DNA from 2 places in the Brevundimonas sp. Bb-A genome. Region 1 is predicted to be linked to the other one. Evidence: predicted binding sites of a transcription regulator. Region 1 holds the regulator's gene; the other holds the start of a gene.
What was found. The regulator HrcA, encoded in region 1, represses chaperone genes, less so after heat shock. The targets are predictions, from matches to a motif close to GTTAGCANTCNNNNNNNNNGANTGCTAAC.

Region 1 (5,900 bases):
GATCGACGCCGCCAAGGCCTGGATCCAGTCCATCGCCTCGGAACCGGAAGTGGGCGCCATCTACTCCGGCAAGGTGGTCAAGGTCGTCGACTTCGGCGCCTTCGTGAACTTCTTCGGCGCCAAGGACGGCCTGGTCCACGTGTCCCAGATTGCTCTGGAACGCGTCGCCAACCCGGCCGACGTCCTGTCGGAAGGCCAGGAGGTCAAGGTCAAGTTCCTGGGCTTCGACGACCGCGGCAAGACCAAGCTGTCGATGAAGGTCGTGGACCAGACCACCGGCGAAGACATCACCGACAAGATCAACGCCGAACGCGCCGAACGCGGCGAGGAGCCGCTGTCGGAAGACACCGGCGGCCGTCCCAAGCGCGAAGGCGGCGATCGCGGCCGTCGCCGTCGCGACTGAGCCTCGGCCTGAGGTTTGAGTGACGAAGGCCCCGCCGGCGACGGCGGGGCCTTTTTCATAACAGCCGTCTCAAGAGCGGCATTCGGCGGGCGGATCCTTGTCCCACAGCTTGCAGGACCGGTCGATCTCGCCCCGGATCAGGGCGCAGGGATTGTCGGCGTGGCAGGGCGGATGGGTGGCCGGGCTGACCTTGATGCAGCGCTCGACCAGACGCGCCGCCGCCGCCTCGCCGATATCCGCGCGGCATGCGGTCTGGGCTGCGAGGCCTCGTTCAGCGCCCGTATCGGGCTGATCCGAAGACGCCGGACCCGGAGCCGTCTCTGCTATGGTCTGCGCGCCCGAACCGGGGGCCGCAGCGGGCGCGGTCCTGTCCTCCCCGGACTGGCAGGCGGCGACCGCGAGGACGGCCGACAGGGCGAAACAGGCGGACAGGAAAGGGCGCATCGACATCTCCGGGCTGAGGGTCATAGCCACGATGACCCGCCTGTTGAACGCGCGAAACCCCTTAAGAGCGCACCGCCTCCAGCGCGGCCTTCTGCAGGGCGAACAGTTCGGCGCAGCCGGTCTCGGCCAGGGCGAACAGACGGTCGAACTCGGCGCGGGTGAAGCCGCGCTTTTCGCCCGTGGCCTGGATTTCGACGATCTGGCCCGAACCGGTCAGGACGAAGTTGGAATCGGCCTCGGCCTCGGAATCCTCTTCATAGTCCAGGTCCAGCACCGGAACCCCGTCGCAGACGCCGCAGGAGACGGCGGCCACCTGGTCCAGGATCGGGTCGGCCTTCAGCACGCCTTCGTCGCGCAGATAGTTCAGGGCCGAGGCCATGGCGACCCAGGCGCCGGTGATGGCGGCGGTGCGGGTGCCGCCGTCGGCCTGGATCACGTCGCAGTCCAGCACCACCTGACGCTCGCCCAACGCCTTCAGATCGACGACGGCGCGCAAGCTGCGACCGATCAGGCGCTGGATCTCCTGGGTGCGGCCCGTCTGTTTGCCGGCGGCGGCCTCGCGGCGGCCGCGGGTGTGGGTGGCGCGAGGCAACATGCCGTATTCGGCCGTGACCCAGCCCTGGCCCTTGCCGCGCATCCAGCCGGGGATGGTCTCCTCGACCGAGGCCGTCACCAGAACCTTGGTATGGCCGAAGCTGATCAGGCACGAGCCCTCGGCGTAGCGATTGACGCCGGTCTCGATGGTCACGGGACGCAGCTGGGCGTCGGTGCGTTGCGAATGGCGCATGAGATGAGTCCTTGGAAGCTGGGGCGGCGGTGATTATCCTGAAAACGTGAGCCTGTATGCCCCCAAAACCCCGCCGTTCGACGGCGGTCCGGCGACGGGCCAGTCTCTGGCGGGGCTGGCCGGGCTGGACGCGCGCGCGCGCGACATCTTCCGGCGCATCGTCGAGAGCTATCTCGAGACGGGCGAACCGGTCGGGTCGCGGACCCTGTCGCTGGGCGGCATCGCCCTGTCGCCGGCCTCGATCCGCAATACGATGCAGGACCTGACCCTGGCGGGCCTTCTGGCCTCGCCCCACGCCTCGGCGGGGCGGATTCCCACCCATGCGGGTCTGCGCCTGTTCGTCGACGGCCTCTTGGAGATCGGCGACCTCACCAAGGAGGAGCGGCGCGAGATCGACGCCCGCCTGGCCGGCCGGGGCCGCAATTTCGAGGCCGCCCTGGACGAGGCGTCCAATCTGCTGTCGGGCCTGGCGGGGGGCGCAGGCGTGGTCTCCAGCCCGGTGCGCGACGCCGGGGTCAAACATGTCGAGTTCGTGGCGCTTGGCGGCGATCAGGCCCTGGCGGTCATCGTCGCCGACGACGGCACGGTGGAGAACCGGATCATGACCCTGGCGGCGGGGGTCACCCCCTCGACCCTGACGGAGGCCTCCAACTTCCTGAACGCGCGGCTGCGCGGCCGGCCCTTCGCCGAGGCCAAGCGGGAAATGACCCAGGAGCTGGAGATCGCCCGGCGCGAGCTGGACCAGGCCGCCGCGCGACTGGTCGAGGACGGTCTTGCCGCCTGGTCCGGCGGGCCGGACCGCGAGCGGGCCCTGATCGTGCGGGGTCGGGCCAATCTGCTGCAGGACGGCGAAGGCCTGGCCGATCTGGAGCGGGTGCGGGTCCTGTTCGACGATCTGGAGCAGAAGGAACAGCTGATCGGCCTGCTGGACGGGGTGGATGCGGCCCAAGGGGTGCGGATTTTCATCGGCGCCGAAACCCGTCTGTTTTCACTTTCGGGTTCCGCCGTGATCGCGGCGCCCTATATGAGCGGCCGACAGCGGGTTCTGGGCGCCATAGGCGTCATAGGACCGGCGCGACTGAACTACGCCCGTGTCATTCCGTTGGTGGACTATACCGCCCGGGTGCTGGGCCGGATGCTGGACGGGAAAGAAACGTGAGCGACAAACCCCAGAACGACGATTTCAACGAACTGGACGCCGACATGGCCCAGGCCAACGCCGAACACGGGCTGGACGCCGATCCGTCCGACGCTCTGGCGCCGCTGGACGCCGTGATCGCCGAGCGCGACGAATGGAAGGACCGCGCCCTGCGCGTCGCCGCCGAGATGGAGAATCTGAAGCGCCGTTCGGAGGCCCAGCAGAACGACGCCCGCGCCTACGCCATCCAGCGCTTCGCCAAGGATCTGCTGGGCGTGGCCGACAATCTGGAGCGCGCCCTGATGGCCGCGCCCAAGGACGCCGAGGGCGCCACGGCCGGTCTGGTGACCGGTCTGGAAATGACCCAGAAGGCCCTGCTGCAGGCGTTCGAGACCAACGGTCTGAAACGGGTCGCCCCCGAGGCCGGCGAGGCCTTCAACCCCCATCTGCACCAGGCCATGATCGAACAGCCGTCGGACACGGTGCCGGGCGGGGCGGTGATCCAGACGATGCAGTCCGGTTTCGAACTCTTCGGCCGCACGATCCGCCCGGCCATGGTGGTGGTGGCCGCCAAGGGATCGGGCGCCCAGCCGTCAAACCCCTATGGCGGCGGCGGCGGCGAACCCCAGACTCACGCCTTCGACGGCAAGGCTTGATCACCGCCCTCCTCTGAGGGGGTTTGTGCTAGTGAATAGTGCTGGTGAGCGGCAGGTGAGCGAGGCGTTCGGCACGACGTTCGAGGCCGCACAATTCTCGCTCACCTTCACCAGCGCCGACACCCCCTCAGAACCGGCGTCGCCAGCCCCCGATCAGGGCGAACTCGGGCGCGGCGTCGGCGGTGTGGCGCGGCTCGCGGCTGGCCACGGCTTGCAGCGACAGGCTGGAGCCGTCCCTCAGACTGCGTTCGCCGCCCAGGATGAAGTCGATCTGACGCCCGCTGGGCGCCGCCGAGAAGCGGCGACGCGAATAGGTCAGGGGGTCGAAATAATCGACCGGCACGTCCGCCAGCCAGGCCGAGAAGGTCCCCCGCTCCATCCGGAGCGGCTGTGAGACGGTGAAGCTGATCCGATCGCACAGGGCGGTGCAACCCGTCAGCAGGGCCAGCCGCCAGTTGGAGCTGATCGCCGCCCCGTCCGTCGACAGGAAACGGCCTTCGGTCTCGGTGGCGCCCACGCCGACCTCGCCGAGCAGGGCCAGACCCGGTCGCAGGGCCCAGTCCCCGCCGACCGCATAGAAGCGGGTCCGCGACGGCAGGGCGAAGTCCGAACCGCCCGGGATGAAGGCCCCCAAGGGCCCCAGCCGTTCGTCCAGGGCGCCCAGGCTCAGCGACAGGCCGCCGTCGGCGCCGCGCCAGGCCAGGGTGGCGCGGCTGTAGGTCGAGGCCGCTTCCTCGACCCGACGCAGCGGCATGCGACGGTCCCCCCCGCCGCTCTCGGCCGCCAGGGTGAAGGCGCCGAGCCGAACCTGACCGCGCGCCGCATGATCGGCCTGGGCCAGGGCGGCGAAACCGTCGCCGGCCGCGCCCTTGAACGGAGAGACGGCGCCGCCGCGACCTTGCCAGGTGGCGAAGTTCAGGCGGCCGATCTCCAGATCCAGCAGGGCCTCCTGGCGGGGTTCGTCGCCCAGCCAGGGCGCGTCGGTCAGGTCGTGGCGGGCCGTCACCGCCTCGACCGGTTCGTCAAGCTGGGCCGCCGTCAGGCTCAGCCGCCCGCCGCGGGGCAGGCTGAGGCTGGTCGTGGCGGTGCGGCTGGGTTCGAACGGCGCAGCCTGGTACGAACGGCTGGGCGCCGTCGGATAGGCGCCGCCCAGCTGGACCGCGAACATTCGATCATAGCCGTCGAACAGCACGGTCTCGAGCGCCGTCTGGCGTGCAAAGGCGTCGCCGAAGGCCGAGCCGACAAAACTGCCGGGCTCCGTCGCGGCGACCAGGGTCGCGCCGTCCGCCAGGGGCACAGAAGTGGTCCCCGCCGGCTGGAAGGCGCGCGCCAGGTCCAGAAGACCGCGGCCATAGACGACGTCGGTCCCGGCGTCTCCGGCGTCCCGCGCAGTCTCTATCAGCAGGGACAGGGCTTGGCGGCCGGTCAGATTGGGAAAGGCGTCCATCAACAGGGCCAGGGCGCCGGCGACGTGCGGGGCCGAGAAGGACGTGCCGCTGACCCGCCAGCAGCTGGTCGTATCGCAGCCTGTGACGATCGCCTCGCCCGGCGCCGAGATATAGCCCGCCGCCGCCACCCCGGCCCTGTTCGAAAAGCTGGACATGGCGTTGGAGGCGTTGTGCGATCCCACCGCGATCACGGCCCCGGCGAAGCGCGGATCGACGGCGTAGCGCGCCGGCCAGCCGGGATTGGCCTCGCCGTCATTGCCGGAGGAGGCGACGATCACCGCCCCCGAATTGACCGCCCGGAGCAGCGCGGCCTCAAAGGCCGAACCCAGACGGTCGTCGCCGCCCAGGGACATGTTGATGATCTTGACCCCATTGGCCACGGCGTAGTCCAGGGCCCGGACCAGGTCCGAACTGCTGAAACAGACGTCGGTGTTCTTCTCCTCGCAGTCGGAGATGTCGGTGCGGATCGACAAGATCGTGGATTCATAGGCGACGCCGATCGTGCCCTGGCCGTTGAAGTTGGAGGCGATCACCCCGGAGACCCGTGTCCCGTGGCTGCTGTCGGCGACATAGGGCGCATTACGGCCGGGAACCACGTCGGTCGAGGCGGCGGAAATCCGCCCCACCAAATCCGCCGTGTCTCGGCTGACGCCGGAATCGACCACGGCGACCGTCACACCGCTCCCGGTGGCGCCCGCCCGCCACGCCGCCTCAGCCTTCACATTGGCCACGCCATAGTTGCGCTCATATTCGGCGGACGTGGTGGACGGCGGCGCAGGGGGAGGTGGCGGCGGTGGAGGCGGGGGAGGGGGAGGAGGAGGAGGAGGAGGAGGAGGGGGAATCACCGGCGTGACCGAACCGGAACCGCCTCCTCCGCCGCCACCCCCGCCGCAGGCCGCCAGCGGCAGGGCCAGAAGACCGACGCTCAGCAGAATCGTCCGCTTCAACCGTTTTCCGACCACGTCGTTCCTCCCGAGCGGCGCGGTCGGTCGCCGCGCCTTCACCCAGTAACCGCCTAATTCTT
Region 2 (5,900 bases), 120 kb from region 1:
GCTCGGCGCAGCAGCCGTGGAGCGCCGTCATGTCCGAGTTCAAGACCCTGCCCGTCACCGTCCTGTCCGGCTTTCTCGGGGCCGGCAAGACGACCCTGCTGAACCACGTCCTGGCGAACCGCGACGGGCTGCGGGTCGCGGTCATCGTCAACGACATGAGCGAGGTGAACATCGACGCCGCCCTGGTGCGCGACGGCGGCGGGGCGGACCTGTCGCGGACCGAGGAACGGCTGGTTGAGATGTCCAACGGCTGTATCTGCTGCACCCTGCGCGAGGACCTGCTGATCGAGGTCGGCAAGCTGGCGCGCGAGGGTCGGTTCGACTGCCTGCTGATCGAATCCACCGGGATTTCCGAACCCATGCCGGTCGCCGCCACCTTCGACTTCCGCGACGAGGACGGTTTCAGCCTGTCGGACCTGGCCCGGATCGACACCATGGTGACGGTGGTGGACGCCTTCAACTTCCACCGCGACTATCCCTCGACCGACCGGCTGAAGACTCGCGGCGAACATCTGGGCGAGGACGACGAACGCACGATCGCCAATCTGCTGATCGACCAGATCGAGTTCGCCGACGTCATCGTGCTGAACAAGTGCGATCTGCTCGATGCGACCCAACTCGGGACGCTGAAGGCGATGATGACCCAGTTCAATCCGCGCGCCCGGATCATCCAGGCAGTGCGCGGCGCCGTGCCCCTGGATCAGGTCGTCGGCACGGGCCTGTTCGACATGGAAAGGGCGGAACAGGCGGCCGGCTGGTCCCAGGCCCTGCGCGGCGAGGTGACGCCCGAGACCGAGGAATACGGCGTCTCAACCTTCGTCTACAGGGCGCGCAGACCCTTTCATCCCCGACGCTTCTACGACCTGCTGCAGCGCGAATGGCCCGGCGTCTGGCGCTCCAAGGGCTTCTTCTGGCTGGCCAGCCGGATGGACTATGTCGGTTCCTGGAGCCAGGCCGGGGCCGTGACCGAACATGAATGGGGCGGACTGTGGTGGGCTTCGGCGCCGCGCGAGCGCTGGCCCGACGACAACGCCGAATGGCTGAAGGCGATCGAGGCCGTCTGGCGACAACCCTATGGCGACCGTCGTCAGGAGATCGTCCTGATCGGCAAGGACATGAACCGCGATCTGCTGACCTCCCTGTTCGACGCCGCCCTTTTGAGCCGGTTCGAGATGGAACGCGGACCCAAGGGCTGGGCCAGGCTGGAGGATCCCTTCCCGCATTGGGACCCGCGTCGGGACGCGGCATGACAAAAGGGGCGTCTTGATAAGGCGCCCCTTCTGAATTTCACGTCCGCAGTCTACCAGCGGCGATCGTAGCGATAGTCGCGGCGCTCGTCGCGCCGGTCATAGCGCTGGTCGCGGCGCCAGTCGCGATAATCACGGCGCTGCTCCCAGCGCGGGTCGCGGCTGTTGATGCCGTGCTCGCGTTCCCAGTGGCCCTGGTTCCGGTAGCATTGGCCGCCGCGATAATAGCCGCAGTCCGATCCGCGATTGGACGAGGCTACCGCGCCCAAGGCCGCGCCGGCCAAGGCGCCGCCCGCAATATAGGTTCCGTCGCCATTGCCGTAGACGGCGCCCGCCAGTCCGCCGACGGCGGCGCCGATCAGGGCGTTGCGGGCGGTGTCGTCGCGGTCACGCGACTGGGCCGAAGCCGGGGCGGCGGTCAAGGCCAGGGCGGCGGCGGGGGCGACAACGGCGGCGGTGATTTTCAACAGCTTGGACATGGTCCGTCTCCTCTGAATCGCCTCGCGTCTTCCGGGGATCGCGAGCGTTGAGGTGGTTTTAGCGCGCGCCGTTTGAACGGGTTCGGAGGCCGTGGTTCATCGCGCGTTCATCCGTCGCGGAAGTTTCACACGCGGCGGCGCTTGACGCCCCGCCGCCCTCTGACTAACTCCCGCTCGCGTTAGCACTCTCCGTGGTCGGCTGCTAAAACGGCGGTCGCGGAGAGGCTGACCCATTGTTCAAATCGCCCCATTCGGGGGATCAAGGGAGACAACCGATGGCGTTTCGTCCGCTCGGCGACCGCGTGCTGGTCAAGCGCGTTGAAGAAGAATCCAAGACCAAGGGCGGGATCATCATCCCCGACACCGCCAAGGAAAAGCCCCAGGAAGGCGAAGTCGTCGCCGTCGGCCCCGGCGCCCGCGACGACTCGGGCAAGGTCAACGCCCTGGAGCTGAAGACCGGCGACCGCATCCTGTTCGGCAAGTGGTCGGGCACGGAAGTGAAGATCGACGGCGAAGACCTGATCATCATGAAAGAGTCGGACGTGCTTGGAGTGCTGAGCTAAGGCTCAGCCCTCAGTGGCGAGTGATCAGTGGCGAGTGGCGAGCAGGTTTCCGGACGAAACCGCCGCCGTCGCCCCAATCTCAGATCCTCGCCACTCGCCACTAACCACTCGCCACTCACACAAAAGGAGCTGCCCGCATGGCCGCTAAAATCGTACAGTTCAACACCGACGCGCGCGACAAGATGCTGCGCGGCGTCAACGTCCTCGCCAACGCCGTCAAGGTGACCCTGGGTCCGAAGGGTCGCAACGTCGTGATCCAGAAGTCCTTCGGCGCCCCGCGCTCGACCAAGGACGGCGTCTCGGTCGCCAAGGAAATCGAGCTGGAAGACGCCTTCGAGAACATGGGCGCCCAGATGATCCGCGAAGTCGCTTCGAAGACGAACGACAAGGCGGGCGACGGCACCACCACCGCGACCGTTCTGGCTCAAGCCATCGTGCAAGAGGGCCTCAAGGCCGTCGCCGCCGGCATGAACCCGATGGATCTGAAGCGCGGCATCGACAAGGCCGTCGGCCTGGTCCTGGAAGAGGTCAAGACCAACTCCAAGCCCGTTTCCAACAACTCGGAAATCGCCCAGGTCGGCACCATTTCGGCCAACGGCGACTCCGAAATCGGCGAGCTGATCGCCCAGGCCATGGCCAAGGTCGGCAATGAGGGCGTGATCACCGTCGAGGAAGCCAAGACCGCCGACACCACCGTCGACGTCGTCGAAGGCATGCAGTTCGACCGCGGCTATCTGAGCCCCTACTTCATCACCAACGCCGACAAGATGGAGGCCGTTCTCGAAGAGCCGCTGATCCTGCTGTTCGAGAAGAAGCTGACCTCGCTGCAGGCCATGCTGCCGATCCTGGAAGCCGTGGTGCAGTCGGGCCGTCCGCTGCTGATCATCGCCGAGGACATCGAAGGCGAAGCCCTGGCCACCCTGGTGGTCAACAAGCTGCGCGGCGGCCTGCGCGTCGCCGCCGTCAAGGCGCCGGGCTTCGGCGACCGCCGCAAGGCCATGCTGGAAGACATCGCCATCCTGACGGGCGGCCAAGTCATCTCGGAAGACCTGGGCATCAAGCTGGAGAGCGTCACGCTCGACATGCTCGGCAAGGCCAAGAAGGTCTCGATCACCAAGGACGACACCACCATCGTCGAAGGCGTGGGTGAGAAGGCCGACATCGAAGCCCGCGTGGCCCAGATCAAGCGCCAGATCGAAGACACCACCTCCGACTACGACAAGGAAAAGCTGCAGGAACGTCTGGCCAAGCTGGCCGGCGGCGTCGCGGTTCTCCGCGTCGGCGGCTCGACCGAAGTCGAAGTGAAGGAAAAGAAGGACCGCGTCGACGACGCCCTGAACGCCACCCGCGCTGCGGCTGACGAAGGCATCGTTCCCGGCGGCGGCATCGCCCTGTTGAAGGCCTCCAAGATCCTGGCCGACGTCAAGGGCGACAACGCCGACCAGAACGCCGGCATCGCCATCATCCGTCGCGCCCTGCAGGCCCCGATCCGTCAGATCGCCGAAAACGCCGGCGTCGAAGGCTCGATCGTGGTCGGCAAGGTGCTGGAGAACAACGACGCCTCCTTCGGCTTCAACGCCCAGACGGAAGAGTACGGCGACCTGGTCAAGATGGGCGTCATCGACCCCGCCAAGGTCGTCCGCACGGCCCTGCAAGACGCCGCTTCGGTGGCCGGCATCCTGATCACCACGGAAGCCGCCGTCGCCGACGCCCCCAAGAAGTCGGGCGGCGCCGCCGCTCCTGACATGGGCGGCATGGGCGGCATGGGTGGCATGGACTTCTAAGTCCAAGCCTTCCGACGCTGAAATGCAGAAGGGCGGGACCGCGAGGTCCCGCCCTTTTCTATTGTCGCGCCCGTTCTGTGAGCGTCTGGATTATCGCGCTCAAAATTCGGAGATCGCCCCCGGCCGGCGCGACCGGCTCTTCAGCCACATGACGCCCAATAGATCGGCGAAGGCGACCTTCAGCCGGCCCCAGTTGGTGTATTTCGACCGGCCGGTTTCGCGGTGGCGGTGATCGACGTCCAGATACTGGTTTCGGTAACCCTCGCGGATCATCAGGGCCGGCAGATAGCGGTGGATGTGATCGAAATAGGGAAGCCGCAGGAAGACGTCGCGGCGAAAGGCCTTCAGCCCGCAGCCGGTGTCGTCGGCGTCGTCGCCCAGCAGTCGACGACGGATGCGGTTCGCCCAGACCGAGGCTTGGCGTTTGGCGGCGCTGTCCTGGCGCTTGGCCCGTCGCCCGCCGATCAGACCGACGTCTGCGGGGGCCGCAAGCAGGGCGTCCACCAGCCGGGGCGCATCGGCCGGCGGGTTCTGACCGTCGCCGTCCATCGTCACCACCACCGATCCCCGCGCCGCCAGCACCCCGGTGCGCACCGCCCGGCTCTGGCCCGCATTGGTTCCGTGGGCCAGAACCCGCAAGGTCGGCAGTTCGGCCATGGCCGCCTTCAGCTCGGCCAAGGTCGCGTCCCTGGAGGCGTCGTCGACGAAGATCATTTCATAGGACCGGCCGGCGAAGGCGGCCGCGATTTCACGCGCCAGGGGCACGGCGGCGCCGGCCTCGTCGTGAACGGGAACCACGACGGAGATCTGGGGCGCGTCAGGAGCGATTTGGGCGGTCATGCCGCTCCATAGACGAGATCGACGGCTTAGGGGAGACGGCTGACGCCGGCCCGGTCCCCGTGTAAGGAGTCTCTCATGAAGAGCTTCGATCTGGATCGCCGCATCGCCGGCTGGAGAGGCCCCCTGCTGGCGGCCCTGTTGACGCTGGTCGCCGGCCTGCCGGGCCTGCTGCTCCTGCCGCCGCTGGATCGGGACGAAAGCCGCTTCGCCCAGGCCACCGTCCAGATGCTGGAGAGCGGCGACTATGTGGACATCCGCTTCCAGGACGAGCCGCGCTGGAAGAAGCCGGTCGGCATCTATTGGCTGCAGGCCGCCGCCGTCGCCCTGACCTCGGACCCCGAGGATCGCGAGATCGCCCCCTATCGGATCCCCTCTCTCCTGGGGGCCATGCTGGCCGCCTGGGCTGTCGCCTGGGCGGGTTCGGCCCTGCTGGGCGCGCGCGTCGGCTTCTTCGGCGGCGCGATCATGGGGGCGACCTTCCTTCTGTCCACCGAGGCCGGGATCGCCAAGACGGACGCCATGCTGTGCGGCGCCACCACCCTGGCCATGGCCGCCCTGGCGCGAATCTATATGGCGACCCGAGCCGGGGAACGACCGATCCGGCCCCACAAGCTTCTGTTCTGGCTGGGCCTGGGGCTGTCGATCCTGATCAAGGGGCCGATCGGCCTTCTGGTCGTGGCCCTGGCGATCCTGGCCCTGTCGATCTGGGACCGGGACGTCCGCTGGCTGGGCCGGCTGGGCTGGGGCTGGGGCCTGCCGCTGGTGGCCCTGATGGTCGGCCCCTGGGCGATCGCCATCACCATAGCCACCGACGGGGGCTTCTGGCGCGAAGCCATCGGCGGCGACCTGGCGCCCAAGATCGCCGGGGCCCATGAAAGCCATTCCGGCTTCCCGGGAATGTATGTGCTTCTCGCGCCCCTGCTGTTCTTCCCCTCGACCCTGCTGCTGCCTGCTGCGGTCGCGACCGGCTGGTCCCGTCGGGCCGAG

Region 2: groES (co-chaperone GroES) is a predicted target of HrcA. The motif match lies at 1,905-1,933, and genes of this name have one in related genera.

What each region holds. Positions count from the first base shown of each region.
Region 1 covers NZ_CP045456.1:680,646-686,545, reverse strand. Annotated here, with positions in the region: gene pnp (polyribonucleotide nucleotidyltransferase) at 1-403, shown strand, start outside; gene BSP_RS03365 (hypothetical protein) at 473-847, opposite strand; gene rph (ribonuclease PH) at 909-1,634, opposite strand; gene hrcA (heat-inducible transcriptional repressor HrcA) at 1,741-2,793, shown strand; gene grpE (nucleotide exchange factor GrpE) at 2,790-3,428, shown strand; gene BSP_RS03345 (S8 family peptidase) at 3,556-5,607, opposite strand; gene BSP_RS03340 (dienelactone hydrolase family protein) at 5,892-5,900, opposite strand, start outside.
Region 2 covers NZ_CP045456.1:562,414-568,313, forward strand. Annotated here, with positions in the region: gene zigA (zinc metallochaperone GTPase ZigA) at 30-1,250, shown strand; gene BSP_RS02815 (hypothetical protein) at 1,301-1,726, opposite strand; gene groES (co-chaperone GroES) at 2,002-2,289, shown strand; gene groL (chaperonin GroEL) at 2,427-4,073, shown strand; gene BSP_RS02830 (glycosyltransferase family 2 protein) at 4,173-4,913, opposite strand; gene BSP_RS02835 (glycosyltransferase family 39 protein) at 4,989-5,900, shown strand, end outside.